2 regions of the Lysinibacillus capsici genome follow, and region 2 is predicted to be linked to the other one. Evidence: riboswitches for the same ligand, from Rfam matches in the RefSeq annotation. Region 2 holds a riboswitch; the other holds the start of a gene.
What was found. Region 2 has a riboswitch for FMN ahead of ribE (riboflavin synthase). Riboswitches for the same ligand answer to the same signal wherever they lie in the genome.

Region 1 (7,105 bases), 260 kb from region 2:
TTCAATGATGCAAAAAACGATTGAAGAAGTATCAAAGAGCTTACAAAAGGCCGAAATCACTTTAAACAGTGCTATCGAATCCACACATATCGCGCGTAAAGGAGAAGAAGCCATCAATGAAGCGATTATGCATCTAAGTGATGTTACGAAAACAGTGTCTTATGCAACTGATTCTATCCAAAAATTAGGCAAGCGCTCTGAAGAAATTGGTGGTATTATTACCGTTATCACTGGCATCGCAGAACAAACGAATCTGTTAGCACTCAATGCGGCCATCGAGGCAGCACGAGCAGGTGATCAAGGAAAAGGTTTTGCTGTCGTTGCATCAGAGGTTCGTCAGTTAGCTGAACAGTCAAGTTTAGCAGCTGGACAAATTACTAATCTTATTAATGATATCCAAGCGGAAACATCTGTGACCGTACGGACAATGGAAAGTAATTTACTAGCTGTCGAGGAGCAAGTAACAATCATCAATAAAGGCGGAAGTGCCTTAAAAGAAATTGTGGAGAAAGTTGTCGAAACTGAAGAAGGTGTGGAACAAATGAAAGTGGCATTTACACATGTTAACGACAACTCCTTAGGTGTGCAACAGGCTATCCAAGATATTTCTCGCATCATCGAGGATGCTGCAGCAGCTACAGAAGAGATTGCCGCAACCTCAGAAGAACAATATGCGACTGTTGCAGAAATTACACAAAGCTCAGATGAGTTATCATCAATTGCTGATAAATTACAAAATGAAGTGAATAAATTTAAGTTTGAATAACTCCCCAAACAAGAAAAGAAAAATGGAGGCGCTATAGGATGAATCAGAAGAAAATTGCAATGAATATTGACACAAAGGCTGATTATATAGTGATTGCGTTTACAGGCGATTTAGAATACGGGATGATTGAAGAAATAAAGTCAGAGCTTCAAACACTTAGCTTAGACACAAAACACGGATACATTATCAATATGCAAAAGGTAACAAATATTGATAGTACTGGATTCGGTATGATCGTTAATTTCGCTAAGAAGGTGTCTGTAAAAGATAAGAAAATCGCCATTATTGTCGTCGATGATTTCATTCGCAACTTATTCGCTATTTCACAGGTTGATAAAGTATTCCCTATTGCCGAAAGTGAAGAACAAGCAAGGAAGATTATTAAAGAAGATTGGCTAGGTGAGCTATCACTTAACGATTATTAATCTCTATAATCATAATAAAAGGTGTATTCCTATTAGACGGAATACACCTTTTTATGTTGTTAAAAAAAGAAGAAGTCAACGGTAGAAATAGCAACTTTGCAAGGCGAGAGGTTGATTTCCGTTCCGCCAGCGTCCTTTCCAGGGGGGCGTCCGATGAGCCGCTAAATCCCATAGGAGTGACGCTATCAACCATTCTCCAAAGTGTCTTTACCTCATAGTAGCATAGTGATCAAATCACCCATTATCTGGATTCTTAGAGGGGATAGGCTCTTATTTTCAATGCGGTGAAGTGCTGAGTGACAACACCTCTTCATAAAGAGTAATGAACTCCTTTACTTTATTTGAAAACCTTTACTAAAAAGATTGAGATTTTTTGGGTTGGTGTGGAAGGCTTCTTGACTCCCGTGGGTTAACGAGACAGGTGAGCCCCTACACGGAGGAAGCTGCTAGCACTCGCCCACAGGAAAGCAAGTAGCCTTCAATAGAAATCCATTTCTACCTTTCTATTGACTGTTATGTTTTTAACACTAAGAGAAGGTATTTTTCCTATGGCAGAATATACCTTTTCTTTAATACTGCAGTAGCATATTAACAAACACAACTAGAATGATAATCGGTACAACAACTAGCATTAACATACGATATGTCGAATAATAGCCTTGTCCCATTTGACTACCCGTTAGCAATTCTCTCTTCACAAATTCTTTATCTACTACATAGGCAATAAAAATAGCAATGAATAAATTCCCTAGTGGAAGCATGATATTTGACACTAAAAAATCGGTTGCATCAAAGATACTTTTCTCGAAAATCATTATATCCGATAAAACACTCGAAGAAAGTGCTGCTGGAATAGCTGCAATAAATACGACTATACCAAGTATAAGCGTCCACATTGGACGGGATTTCTGACTATGCTCCATAAATGCCGCGACGATAATCTCATATAAACTAAATGATGACGTTAATGTAGCAAATAAAAATAGCAATAAAAACATAGCTAAAAACACTTCACCGAATGGCATTTGACTAAAAGCTGTTGGTAGCACCATAAATAGCAAACCCGGACCCGCTGCTGGCTCTAAATCAAAGGCGAACACAACAGGGAAAATTGCTAAACCTGCTAAAAATGAAACAAGCACGGTTAACAGCACTACAGAACCTGCTGAATTCGGAAGACTGACATCTTTTTTTAGATAAGAGCTATATGTAACTAGACAAGAAAAGCCAACTGCTAACCCAAAGAACGATTGCCCGAGGGCTTCTAATAATGCCTTACCCGTAATATTCGAGAAATCAGGCCATAAGAAGAATTTTACCCCTTCCATTGCCCCATCTAATGTAACAGCACGCACAACAAGGACAATGAACATTATGAAAAGTAACGGCATCATCCATTTATTGGCCTTTTCAATCCCATTTTGTACACCTAATGAAATCACAAGTACGTTGACCAATGTAAACAACACTAGACCAACTAGCGTAATCCATGGCGTGCCTATAATTTTTCCAAATAATTCAGCTGGATCTACTGCTGGATCAATTACCGCGCCAGCTACACCTAGCCCGCTATAAATAAAGATCCAACCTCCGACTACGCTATAAAAAGTTAATAATAAAAAACAGCCTAGCACGCCCATTCGACCAATCCAAGCCCAGCCTGGCTTAGTTGGAGCAATTTTTTTATACGCTGTTACAGCCTCGGATTGTGTACCACGTCCTAACACATACTCGGACAATAACATTGGTAGTCCTATTAACAAGGTAAATAACACAAAGATAAGGAAAAATGCTCCTCCACCACTTTGTCCTGTTACATAGGGAAGTTTCCAAATTGCCCCTAGTCCGATCGCCGCACCAGCTGATGCTAAAATAAAACCTAATTTACTAGACCATTGTCCTTTTTTTCCACTCATCTCTTCAAACTCCTCAAACATTCTAAACTCTTCTCTATTTTACATGAAAATGTAGCTTTCGACTAGGTTATAATTATAAAGTACTAGTTAACTATTTTACCCTATTACTTTTTTCTGTATTTATCCGTTAGTTTTGTTCTTCTATTCTTCACACTTTTTCCTATCTATTGTTCCTTCCAACAAAAAAACCTCAGGTATATTGACCCGAGGTTAGTAAAAATTATTTTGTTATATAGATAGAACGCTGGCGGTCGATCCATTTGCGCATTGTGGTAAATAAAAACGCCATAATAGCCGTTAATAAAATACCTTTCACAATGTTAAATGGTAAAATCCCAGCGATAATCATTTTATAAAGTGAGTCACCTACAACAGGTTCCATTCCTAAGAAGTATGTGTACATCGGTAAAAATACTGCGTAGTTTAAAATACTCATCCCTACTGCCATTACGACTGTTCCTGTCGCTAAACCTCCAACAAGACCAGCAATTGTTTTAAAGCGATTAAAAATAAGGCTTACTGGTAAAATAAATAAAATACCTGTTGCAAAGTTGGCCATATGACCTACTGGCACACCTGTTGGCGTTCCAGAGAAAATCCAATCCAATACATTTTTAAATAATTCTACTAAAATACCAGCTACAGGCCCCATTGTGATGGCTGCTATTAATGCAGGCATATCACTAAAGTCCACTTCCAAAAATGCTGGGAATGGTGGAATTGGGAAATTAAAAAGCATTAATAAAAACGAAATACTGCTCAGCATACCAATCGTAATAAACGATTGGAGTTTAACATTTTTCTTCATAGAAAACTCTCTCCTCTTTGCTGATTCAATCTCGCAAGAAGAAAGGTGACGATCTTTCAATTGTTAGCACGAAAAAACCCTTATGCATGAAGAGCACAAGGGAGAAAGGCATGACGAATAAGCGTCAATTTAAACTATTTTTGAGCACCGTTTAAAAAGCCATACAAAAAAAGCGCTCGGTCATAGTTTATTTCATAACAATGAATGACGATCGTACCTCCATCTTCTCCCATCCAGACTTTAACTGTCGGCCTCGGAATTACACCAAGTCAGCCATGCAAATAAATTTGCACAGGTCGCGGGCTGAAGAGCGAAGCATAAACCATTCGAGTTAATGGAAACATTAACGGTTCACCACTCTATTACCGCCGGTCGGGATTTTCACCCTGCCCCGAAGATGAATCATATTATTTTATACTACAACCTTACTATAATTAATTATTAAGAAAAAGTAAATAGTTCTGCTTAAAAAATTCCGATTAGATTTGTAAGTATTGTAAAAATGGAGCATTCCATGTTACAGGAATGCTCCATTTTTGATTTTGACTAAGGCATATATTGTTTATTTGGCCCCACAGGCTTGGGCAAATACGTTTTTAAATCGAATCCTTCCCAGCTTTCTTGGACCACATTATCCAATCGTAATTGTTGGTCAAAGCTAGCAGCAGTTAACATCATAGCTTCAATCAATTGGGTAGCGCGAATTGGCTCCATTGATGCTAAATCTAAGGGAATATCGAATGTTACGACTACACCTTCTGCTTCCTCTTTCACGGTATATGTTACATTTTCAGGAACCACTGTTACATAAACATCATCATTTTTGTTTTTCATTAGTGTAAGTGCTTCTGTAACATTAGCAAATGTTTGACGGAAATCTGGTGACAGGTATTCTGCCCCATTACCATCTTGGTATAAATAATAATTAAAATGCTTGGCGTTTGTTAATGACATGGCTTGACTTGGCTCACCCTCCTGAGAAAACTCATAAGGTGTGCCATCTTCATTTTGAATCTCAACTTCCGTATATTCAGAATCCGAGAAGGTATCCTCTAAAGTCCCTTTGTATTCATTAACGGTAGCTGATGCAACATCATAGTCATTGTCCTTTGGTAATACGTGGACAAGCTTGTCTTCCTTCTCCTTCAGTTCACCTTTAAAAGGATGATAATCCGTAAACCCTTTGGCTTCTTCATCTATTTGAGGAGCATATTTTTCATACATCTGTAGGGTAGAAGGCTTTTCTGTTCCAAAATCAGTTGCTACACGCTCATTTGGTATCACATATGTCATTGGAACACTTTCTGCATCGCGTCCTGCCAAACCAATACGGAAAACGACAGCATCTTTCACATCTTCCTCATAGACAGACGACCGTAAAGATAGCATACGCTCATGCTCCGATACAATACTGGATTGAAGTGCCTCATCCTGGGTAGCTGCCTCTTTAGCAGAACGATCTTCCTGTAACGTAGCGTAATTAGCCGTTTCTGGCGTACTAGCTAGATCTTTTTGGCTAGCGTCATTATTCATGAACATGAAGCCAACGAGTACCGTTATCGCGAAAACTGCTGCTACACTCGTAAAAATCGGCATTTTTCGGAACTTAAATCGTGATGGTCGTTCATCTTGTATTAAAGATTTACTTGCTTGTTGTGCTTCTTCATTCTCTATAGGTTGTTGTATCGCTTCTTGTAGGTGACTATTATCCTGCAAGCGAGCATCTGCCATTAACCGATTTAATATTTCTTCTTTTGAACGGCGGTCAGAAAGCTTAGGGGCATTGTTCAAGACATGTTCAAGCTGTTCATCATCAAATGGCTTATGCGTCATTGCCGTTTCGCCTCCTGTTCTCTAATCGGCTGTAGCTGTTGCCTTAAAAATTTAATGGCTCGATGCTGGGTCGTTTTTACCTTAGCTTCTGTCCAATCTAGTATTTGCGCTGTTTCTGCAATCGATAAATCTTGAAAATAGCGCATAATAATGACCATTTTTTGGTCGCCTGTACAGTTTTCAAGTGCTGATTCTACCTGCATAAATTCATCACTGGCCTGTAGCATATCTTCCGGTGATGGCGTGGTTGAATGGAGCTGTTCCGTTTCCCAGTCAAAGAAATCATGTGAATGCTTTTGACGTACAGCTTGCTTTCTAAAATGATCAATTGCTACATTTTTAGCAATAGCAAATAGCCAAGTTTTCTCACTACTATTGCCTGCAAATTGATCGTATGAGCGCAACACTCGTACATAAACTTCATGTGCTAAATCTTCGGCAAGTGTACGGTTTTTTACTAAATATATTAAAAACTGAAACACGTCTTGGTGATATGCATCGTATAGTCGATGGAACACGGAGTCATTCAAAGCACTCCACCCCCGTTCTATAATATTTGTCGTCTTACATTCATAGAAGTTACAGCCAATTAATAGCAATACTTGTTATTAATCGAACGGTAAATAAAACGTGAAGGTCGTACCCTCTTTCAACACACTGTCTACCATAATATTACCTGAGTGTGCCTTGACAATATTTCTAGCAATGGCTAAGCCGAGACCAGTTCCACCCTTGGAACGAGTACGTGCCTTATCTGCTTTATAAAAACGTTCAAAGACATAGGGTAAGTCCTCTTGAGGGATGCCATGTCCTGTATCTTGAACAGATATTTTAGCAAATGTCGGCTCCTGCTCTACTTTTACAGTCACAGACCCTTCATCTGTATGTCTCAGGGCATTGTCAACTAAATTTGTAAGCACTTGTTCAATGCGATCCTCATCTATATTAATCATGGCCTCGTCATTAAATTCACTCTCAAACAGCAGACGAACGTGCTTTTCTTTTGCTACCTGTGCAAATTTTTGTGTAATACGTTCAAAAGTAGAATTAATTGGTAATTCATCTTTATAAAGCGTCATATGCCCTGATTCCATACGTGCCAAATCTAATAAATCTGTCACAAGGCGACCCATTCGCTTCGATTCATCATAAATAATTTTGGTAATCTCATTTCGCTCTTCCTGATCCTGAATAAAATCGTCATCCATTAATGCTTCTGAGTAACCTTGAAGCATGGCAATCGGTGTTCGGAGCTCATGGGAGACATTGGCAATAAAATCGGATCTTAGTTTTTCCAAGCGATGCTGTTCTGTCATATCACGAATTACAGCCACAGCGCCACGTATCATTTCACCAC
Region 2 (7,105 bases):
AGTTTAATAATCCCTGACAAGAAAGTAAACTAAAAAGGTAAGCAATAATCTTTTATGTCTCATTTCCTAATTTAAATGGAAAATTAAAAGACTAACAAAAAGATCAGGTATCCACTATACCTGATCTTTAATAAAATTACTTATTTTTTTTTCCCGATGTACGTGTTCGATCCTGGGGCTTTAAAAAGGCTGGCCGTTTACTGTAGCCCTTTGGAGAAGGCCGTAGTAATGACCTAGCAACATCCTCCTTTTCGAAATCGGCACTAAAGTTAATATATGGCACTCCCAAGACTCTCATATTTGCAGTGTATAAAAGAATGAAAAACACGGATATAAAAAAACCAAATAAACCAAAAAACGCCGAAGCCATAATAATGATTAATCGAAAAATACTCATAGCCGTCACAAAGGATTGATTGACCAATGTAAATGCAGCGATACTAGAAATGGCAATTACAACAATCATTGAGGGGCTTGTAACACCTGCTTTAATAGCAGCATCTCCAATAATTAGCCCCCCTACCACACTAACTGAGCCACTGACTGCACTTGGAAGACGTAAGTTGGCTTCACGAAACAATTCAAACATAAATAGCATCATTAAAATTTCTAGAATAGTTGGGAAAGGCAATCCCGTTCTCGATTCGACAACTGTTGCAAGTAGTAGAAATGGAAGCTGTTCTTGATGATAAGTCGTCAATGCAAGCCAAAAACCTGGCAGTAGCATACTTATTAATATCCCGACAATTCTGAGTAATCGTTCCATCGAGCTAACAATGATTGGGTACTCATTATCCTCTGCTGATTTAAAGAGTAACATAATATTCGTAGGTGTAATCATGGCATAGGACACACCATCAATCATTAAGAGTATTCTTCCTCTAATTAACGCCTGCATAGCAAAATCAGGTCTACCTGTATAATCATGTCTTGGAAGAATGGTCGCAGTCTTTTCAACTGTTTCCATTAATAAGTCGCCATTGATAACAATATCCGTATCAATTTTTTGTAATTGAAGTCGAATTTGTTCCAGCATATCTAAATTTACGATGTCTTCCATATATAATATGGCTACGGTTGTTTTAGAACGCTTGCCAATTTCTAATGTCTCTACACTAAAAGAATTAGTGGGTAATCGTTTTCTTAATAAAGCAATATTAATAAAAACGTCTTCAATAAAGTCATCTCTAGGTCCCTTTACTACTAGTTCTAATGTTGTTTCCCCGGGCTCTCGATTGGGTCTTTTTGAAATATCACTAGAATAAAGTAATTGATTTTCTTCAAAATACAATAAGACATGTCCTTTATAGACCCTAGTTACCGCATCCTCTTTCGATAAAATCTTTTGTAAATAGGGTATGTGTAAATGCTGTTCGATTTCTTCCTCTAGCATGTCCTCAGTGACATTGCTTAACAAAGATTGAACACGTTGAACAACCACAGTTTGAAGAATTTGCTCATTGACCATTGCATCACAAGTTATCAAATGTACTGTATATTGCTGAAAATTATATTGTTGGAAAATCACATCAGCAGAGCGTTGAAATAGTGATTTCAACATTTTCAAATTAATTTGTTCCATTGATGAAATACTTCTCATCTCCTACTGAGCCAGCTCAAGATTAGTACATTTATGAAAACAATCACATTCAATAAATACACTTAAGCATATTTTTCCCATGGTTGTTCAAAATATTCAAAGAAACAAATGTTGTGACGACTATTCAAATTGTCCTGAACCAATCATTTTCTTTAGATTTGCCATCTCAATTGCAGACATTGCCGCATCATAGCCTTTATTACCAGATTTCGTTCCTGCACGTTCAATTGCCTGTTCAATATTTTCGGTAGTAACAATTCCAAAAATAACAGGTACATTCGTTGACAATGACACATTGGCAATGCCTTTTGCAGATTCATTACAAACATAGTCATAGTGTGTTGTAGAGCCACGAATAACAGTACCTAAACCAATAATGGCATCATATTTCTTTGTTTCTGCCAGTTGTTTTGCCATAAAAGGAACTTCAAAAGCCCCTGGTACCCATGCAACATCAATAAATGCAGGATCAACCCCATGACGAGTTAAACCATCCATTGCCCCATCCAATAATTTGCTAGTAATGAACTCATTAAAACGACCCACTACTACTGCAATTTTCAAATCCGTTCCAATTAATTGTGCTTCAAATGTTTGACCCATTGTTTTTTCTCCTTTTTACATAGAAATTTTAGATTTATTAGTGGATAATTGTTTACGATATGCAACCAATGCTTCTATCGATATCATTTTTAAGCCATGATGTGCAGCGAACTTTGTCAGTTCTTCAAACCGAAGCATGTGCCCATCATCCCCCATAATTTCGCAAATAACACCTGCTGGTACACTATCACAAAGCTTCGCTAGATCAATCGTCGCCTCTGTGTGCCCTCTCCGTTGCAGCACTCCTTGCTCTTTCGCAATCAACGGAAAAATATGGCCTGGTCGACGAAAATCAGTCGGCTTAGCTTGCTTTTCTATCATCCTTTGTATCGTTAGCGCACGCTCAAAGGCGCTAATCCCTGTCGTTGTTTCTACATGGTCGATGCTTATCGTAAATGCGGTTTGATGGTTATCCGTATTGTGCTGAACCATTGGATATAAATCTAGCTTTTGTGCAAGCTGCTGCGAAATCGGCGTACAAATTAAACCTCTACCATTGGTTGCCATAAAGTTGATTGTTGCTGGTGTGATGAATTCAGCGAGTGCCAGAAGATCTCCTTCATTTTCTCGATCCTCATCATCAACCACCACAATCATATTGCCGTGCCTTAAATCCTCTATGGCTTCTTCAATTGAATGTAGCATGATGATCAACTCCTATTCTATGATTTAAAAACCATGTTGTGCTAAATAATCTCTTGTAATAGCTGGCGTTGTTTGCCCTTTTTTTAATTGCCCTATAATGTATTTTCCGACTAAATCGGTTTCAATATTAACGATTGCTCCAACCCTCTTCAAACCTAAAACGGTTTCTTTGTAAGTATGAGGAATGAGCGAAATCGTGACACTATTGGCTTCAACATGAAAAAGGGTTAAGCTTGTGCCATCAATTGTTATGGAACCCTTTGGAATACAAAAGTTGGTTAGTTCCTCAGACATTTCGATATCAATATAAACGGCGTTTGCCACTGGACGTTTTCGCAAAATTTTGCCGACTCCATCAACATGACCAGCAACAAAATGACCTCCAAATCGTCCATTAGCAGGCATGGCCCGCTCCAAATTAACAGAATCACCTATTGCCAGCTGCTGTAAATTTGTTGCTTTGACTGTTTCAGGCATAACATCCATCGTAAGCTGCTGTTGTGTGAAATGTGTCACCGTTAAACAAACTCCATTGACCGCTATACTGTCACCAAGCTTGACATCCTCCGTTATCTTGGCTGATTGAATCGTAATTTTCATACTGTTCCGATCGCTTTGCACGGCTTTTATGATACCAATATCCTCTACAAGTCCAGTAAACATTCCATCACCTACTCTACTTTATTAGCACTTCTATTCTTTACTTTTAAAGTTGATCCACCTTTTTTTGTGCCTTATCCTTCTCCCTTCTCTCGTTAACAATATAAAAATAAAAACCCCTTTACATCAAAGGGGTTTTGGGAGTATAAGACATCAACAAATAAGCCTATTTGAAAACAATTTTTTCATAGACTGTTATCTCATTCGTTCTTCTCCCATCCAGACTATCACTGTCGGTTTTGGATTTGCACCAAATCAGCTTGCGCTCACGGACTTTGAATTGCTTCATCACCGCCGATTGGGAATTTCACCCTACCCCGAAGAACATCTTCTATTCGATTGTAGCTAAATAAAAAAACTTCCCACAAGGTGATTGGGAAGTTTTGTAATAAATGCATAGTCAAATAAACCTTCTAAATTAGAATCAATTTAAAAAGTTCGCATTTTTACCCTTCTCCCATCCAGACTGTAACTGTCGGTTTTGGATTTGCACCAAATCAGCTTGCGCTCACGGACTTTGAATTGCTTCATCACCGCCGATCGGGAATTTCACCCTACCCCGAAGAATATTTTTATTTAGCTAGTCTTACGATAACACTATTTTATTATATTATCCATCCTTCTTTTTAAATTTTTTTGGAAGCATAAATTTTAAACAGCTCTGACGAGACTTAAAAAATGTAAAAGATGTTATTAAAATGATGACATTTAACCTGTTAATGGAACTTCTTAATCAAAAAAACGTTCCTTTACAAGTGACTATTCAGTGTAGCCGTTTGGAGGTCATTTACTTGACATTTTTAAAAAATATACCTTTTAAACAAGCTATTTTCTATGCCCTATTAGCATTCTGTTGTGGGGTTTCGATTGTTTTCGTACATCATAATGAACAATTTTATGATCGACCGATAGCGAAAATAACGCAAGTGGATGTAACAAAATCAGAACCAATGACAGACATGTATGAAAATAGGGATTTTTTATTTACACAGGAAATTATGGCCATTATCAAAAATGGTCAGCATAAGGGGCAATCCATTCATTTGACGAATGACTATTCTTCGTCTGGTGCTTTTGATCAAGAATACCATGTAGGCAATGAAATCTTTGTCACGCTAGATGGTCGCACAGCACAATCAGTTTTAACAGGAACCATTGTCGATTTAAAACGTGATCAAACCATGGTAATGATTGCATGGATTTTTATTTTTGCCCTACTTATTATAGGTAAAAGACAAGGCTTATTTTCTATCATTAGCCTGGTGGTCAATGCTGTGATTTTATCATTCGCATTAGATCTTTATGTGAAGCATGGGGGCGTAAGCCTATTAGTAGTCAGCGGCATTTGTGCGGTGCTATTTACAATTATCTCGCTACTACTTATTAGTGGATTAAATACAAAAACATATGTAGCCATCGTGTCCACACTTTTAGGCACTATTCTAGCGCTTATCATAAGCTCTATTGTAATGTGGTTGACAGGTGAAAATGGTCTTCGTTATGAAGAAATGCAATTTTTAACGCGTCCCTATCGTACCGTCTTTATGGCAGGTTTATTTATTGGCTCACTCGGGGCAGTAATGGATGTTTCTATTACAATGGCTTCCTCGATTTTTGCTTTATACGAGCAAGATCCTACGATCCCTGTCAAAGCACTTAAATCTTCGGGACATGAAATCGGTAAAGATATCATGGGTACTATTACAAGTATTTTATTCTTTGCCTACCTTTGCGGCTCCATACCTATGATTATTCTCTATTTAAAAAATTCTTCCACATTAGGGCTTACATTGTCCTTAAATCTTTCTTTAGAATTAGACCGTGCCTTAGCAGGGGGTATTGGTGTTGTCCTTACGATTCCTATTAGTCTGTATACCGCTATATTTTTCATTAATCGAAAGAGGGTTCGAGAATGAATGTTGTCGTCTTATTAGCAGTTATATTGTGCGTGTTAATGGTTCTAGTCGGCGGTAGACAGGGGATACGCTCATTTCTTTCTTTATTCCTAAACTTTGGTGTACTCTTTGTCACCATTTTTTTAATGACAAACCCTAAAAATAGCCCTATCATCTTGACGTTTATTGCCTGTACGATCATTAGCTGTATTAGCCTTTTCTATATCAATAAAACAAATAGTAAAACCATTACAGCCTTTATCTCGACGATGGTGACGATAGTTGTGTTACTACTCTTTATTACCTTTGTAACGGAAAAGTCGATGATCCAAGGGTTTGGCGAAGAATCAACTGAAGAAATCAGCATCTTTTCTCTCTACATTGGTGTTAATTTTGTGCAGATTGGTGCATCAGTCATCATTATGAGTACGATAGGTGCCATTATGGATGTAGCTATTTCTATCGCTACCTCCATGCATGAGATTTTTTATCGTAATCCTTCGATTAGTAGAAAAAACCTATTTGCAGCTGGCTTAAGTATAGGAAGAGATATATTAGGAACCGATACCAATACGTTATTTTTTGCTTTCTTTGGTGGCTATTTAAGCTTGTTAATCTGGTTCAAGGACCTCTCCTATTCGATTGGAGAAATTGTTAACTCCAAAGTTTTTAGTGCAGAAATGACAACCATTTTTTGTGCAGGTATCGGCATTGCACTGATTATTCCGATTGCCTCCTGCATCAATGCCTATTATTTAATTCGTACACGCGAAAAAGCAGAAAAACTTTTATAAAAATTACCAGCACCTATCATAAAACAAAATAATGCCGAGGTGTCTCAATGGACTTTTGAGACACCTCTTTTCGTTGTAGCATTTCCATTGCAATCGCCTCATTTTCTGATAATATTTACCATAAGATGTTTACGTACGCTCAAAATGGTGGTTATTTCAAGATTACTAGATCGCCCATTCCATGTAACATTTTTTAGCATAGAACGTCAATACAACGAGATGAAAAAGGAGAAAGTTTGCAATGAAGCATATTATCTTTGATTTTGATGGGACGCTGGCAGATTCTACTGCTGTGTTTGCATCAGCATGGAATACTTTAGCCCAAAAATATAAATTTAAAGGCATTGAATTGAAGGAAATTGATACATTAAAAAAATTATCAATTTCAGAACGCAGTAAGTTATTCGACTTTCCAATGTATAAGTTGCCTATGATTTTACCGCAATTTTATAAATTATATCGCCAATCATTAAATGATGTTCATCTGTTCGAGGGAATGAAGGAAGTATTAATAGAGATTAATAAAAGAGGCTATAAAATCCTGATTATTTCCTCAAACTCTAAAGAGAATATTTTAGAATTTCTTAAAATGAATGGTATTCATTGTGTAGCAGATGTACTTTGCTCCAACCGCATTTTTGGTAAGGACAAAGTAATGAAAAAGTTTTTAAAGGAAGCGAATGTTGACTCATCTGACGTCGTATACATTGGTGACGAGCAAAGGGATATTGTTGCGTGTAAGAAAGCCGGAGTACCAATTATTTGGGTGGAATGGGGCTATGATGCCAAAGAGGTCGTGCAAAATGAAGAACCTGAATACAGTGTCACAACACCACAGGAAATTTTAGAGATCATTTAATCATGAAAAAGGATAATAGCACTTGTCTATTATCCTTTTTATATAACTA

Region 1: another riboswitch for FMN. It lies ahead of LCP48_RS06565 (ECF transporter S component); the one in region 2 lies ahead of ribE (riboflavin synthase).

Annotation. Positions count from the first base shown of each region.
Region 1 covers NZ_CP084108.1:1,388,177-1,395,281, reverse strand. The annotation lists gene LCP48_RS06580 (methyl-accepting chemotaxis protein) at 1-766, shown strand, start outside; gene LCP48_RS06575 (STAS domain-containing protein) at 805-1,191, shown strand; gene LCP48_RS06570 (sodium-dependent transporter) at 1,761-3,107, opposite strand; gene LCP48_RS06565 (ECF transporter S component) at 3,328-3,915, opposite strand; FMN riboswitch at 4,133-4,318, opposite strand; gene LCP48_RS06560 (RNA polymerase subunit sigma) at 4,462-5,748, opposite strand; gene sigX (RNA polymerase sigma factor SigX) at 5,745-6,278, opposite strand; gene LCP48_RS06550 (ATP-binding protein) at 6,357-7,105, opposite strand, start outside.
Region 2 covers NZ_CP084108.1:1,651,980-1,659,084, reverse strand. The annotation lists gene LCP48_RS07875 (spore germination protein) at 137-1,582, opposite strand; gene ribH (6,7-dimethyl-8-ribityllumazine synthase) at 1,721-2,203, opposite strand; gene ribB (3,4-dihydroxy-2-butanone-4-phosphate synthase) at 2,219-2,848, opposite strand; gene ribE (riboflavin synthase) at 2,873-3,511, opposite strand; FMN riboswitch at 3,712-3,837, opposite strand; FMN riboswitch at 3,954-4,079, opposite strand; gene LCP48_RS07855 (YibE/F family protein) at 4,300-5,424, shown strand; gene LCP48_RS07850 (YibE/F family protein) at 5,421-6,197, shown strand; gene LCP48_RS07845 (HAD-IA family hydrolase) at 6,439-7,056, shown strand; gene LCP48_RS07840 (methyl-accepting chemotaxis protein) at 7,103-7,105, opposite strand, start outside.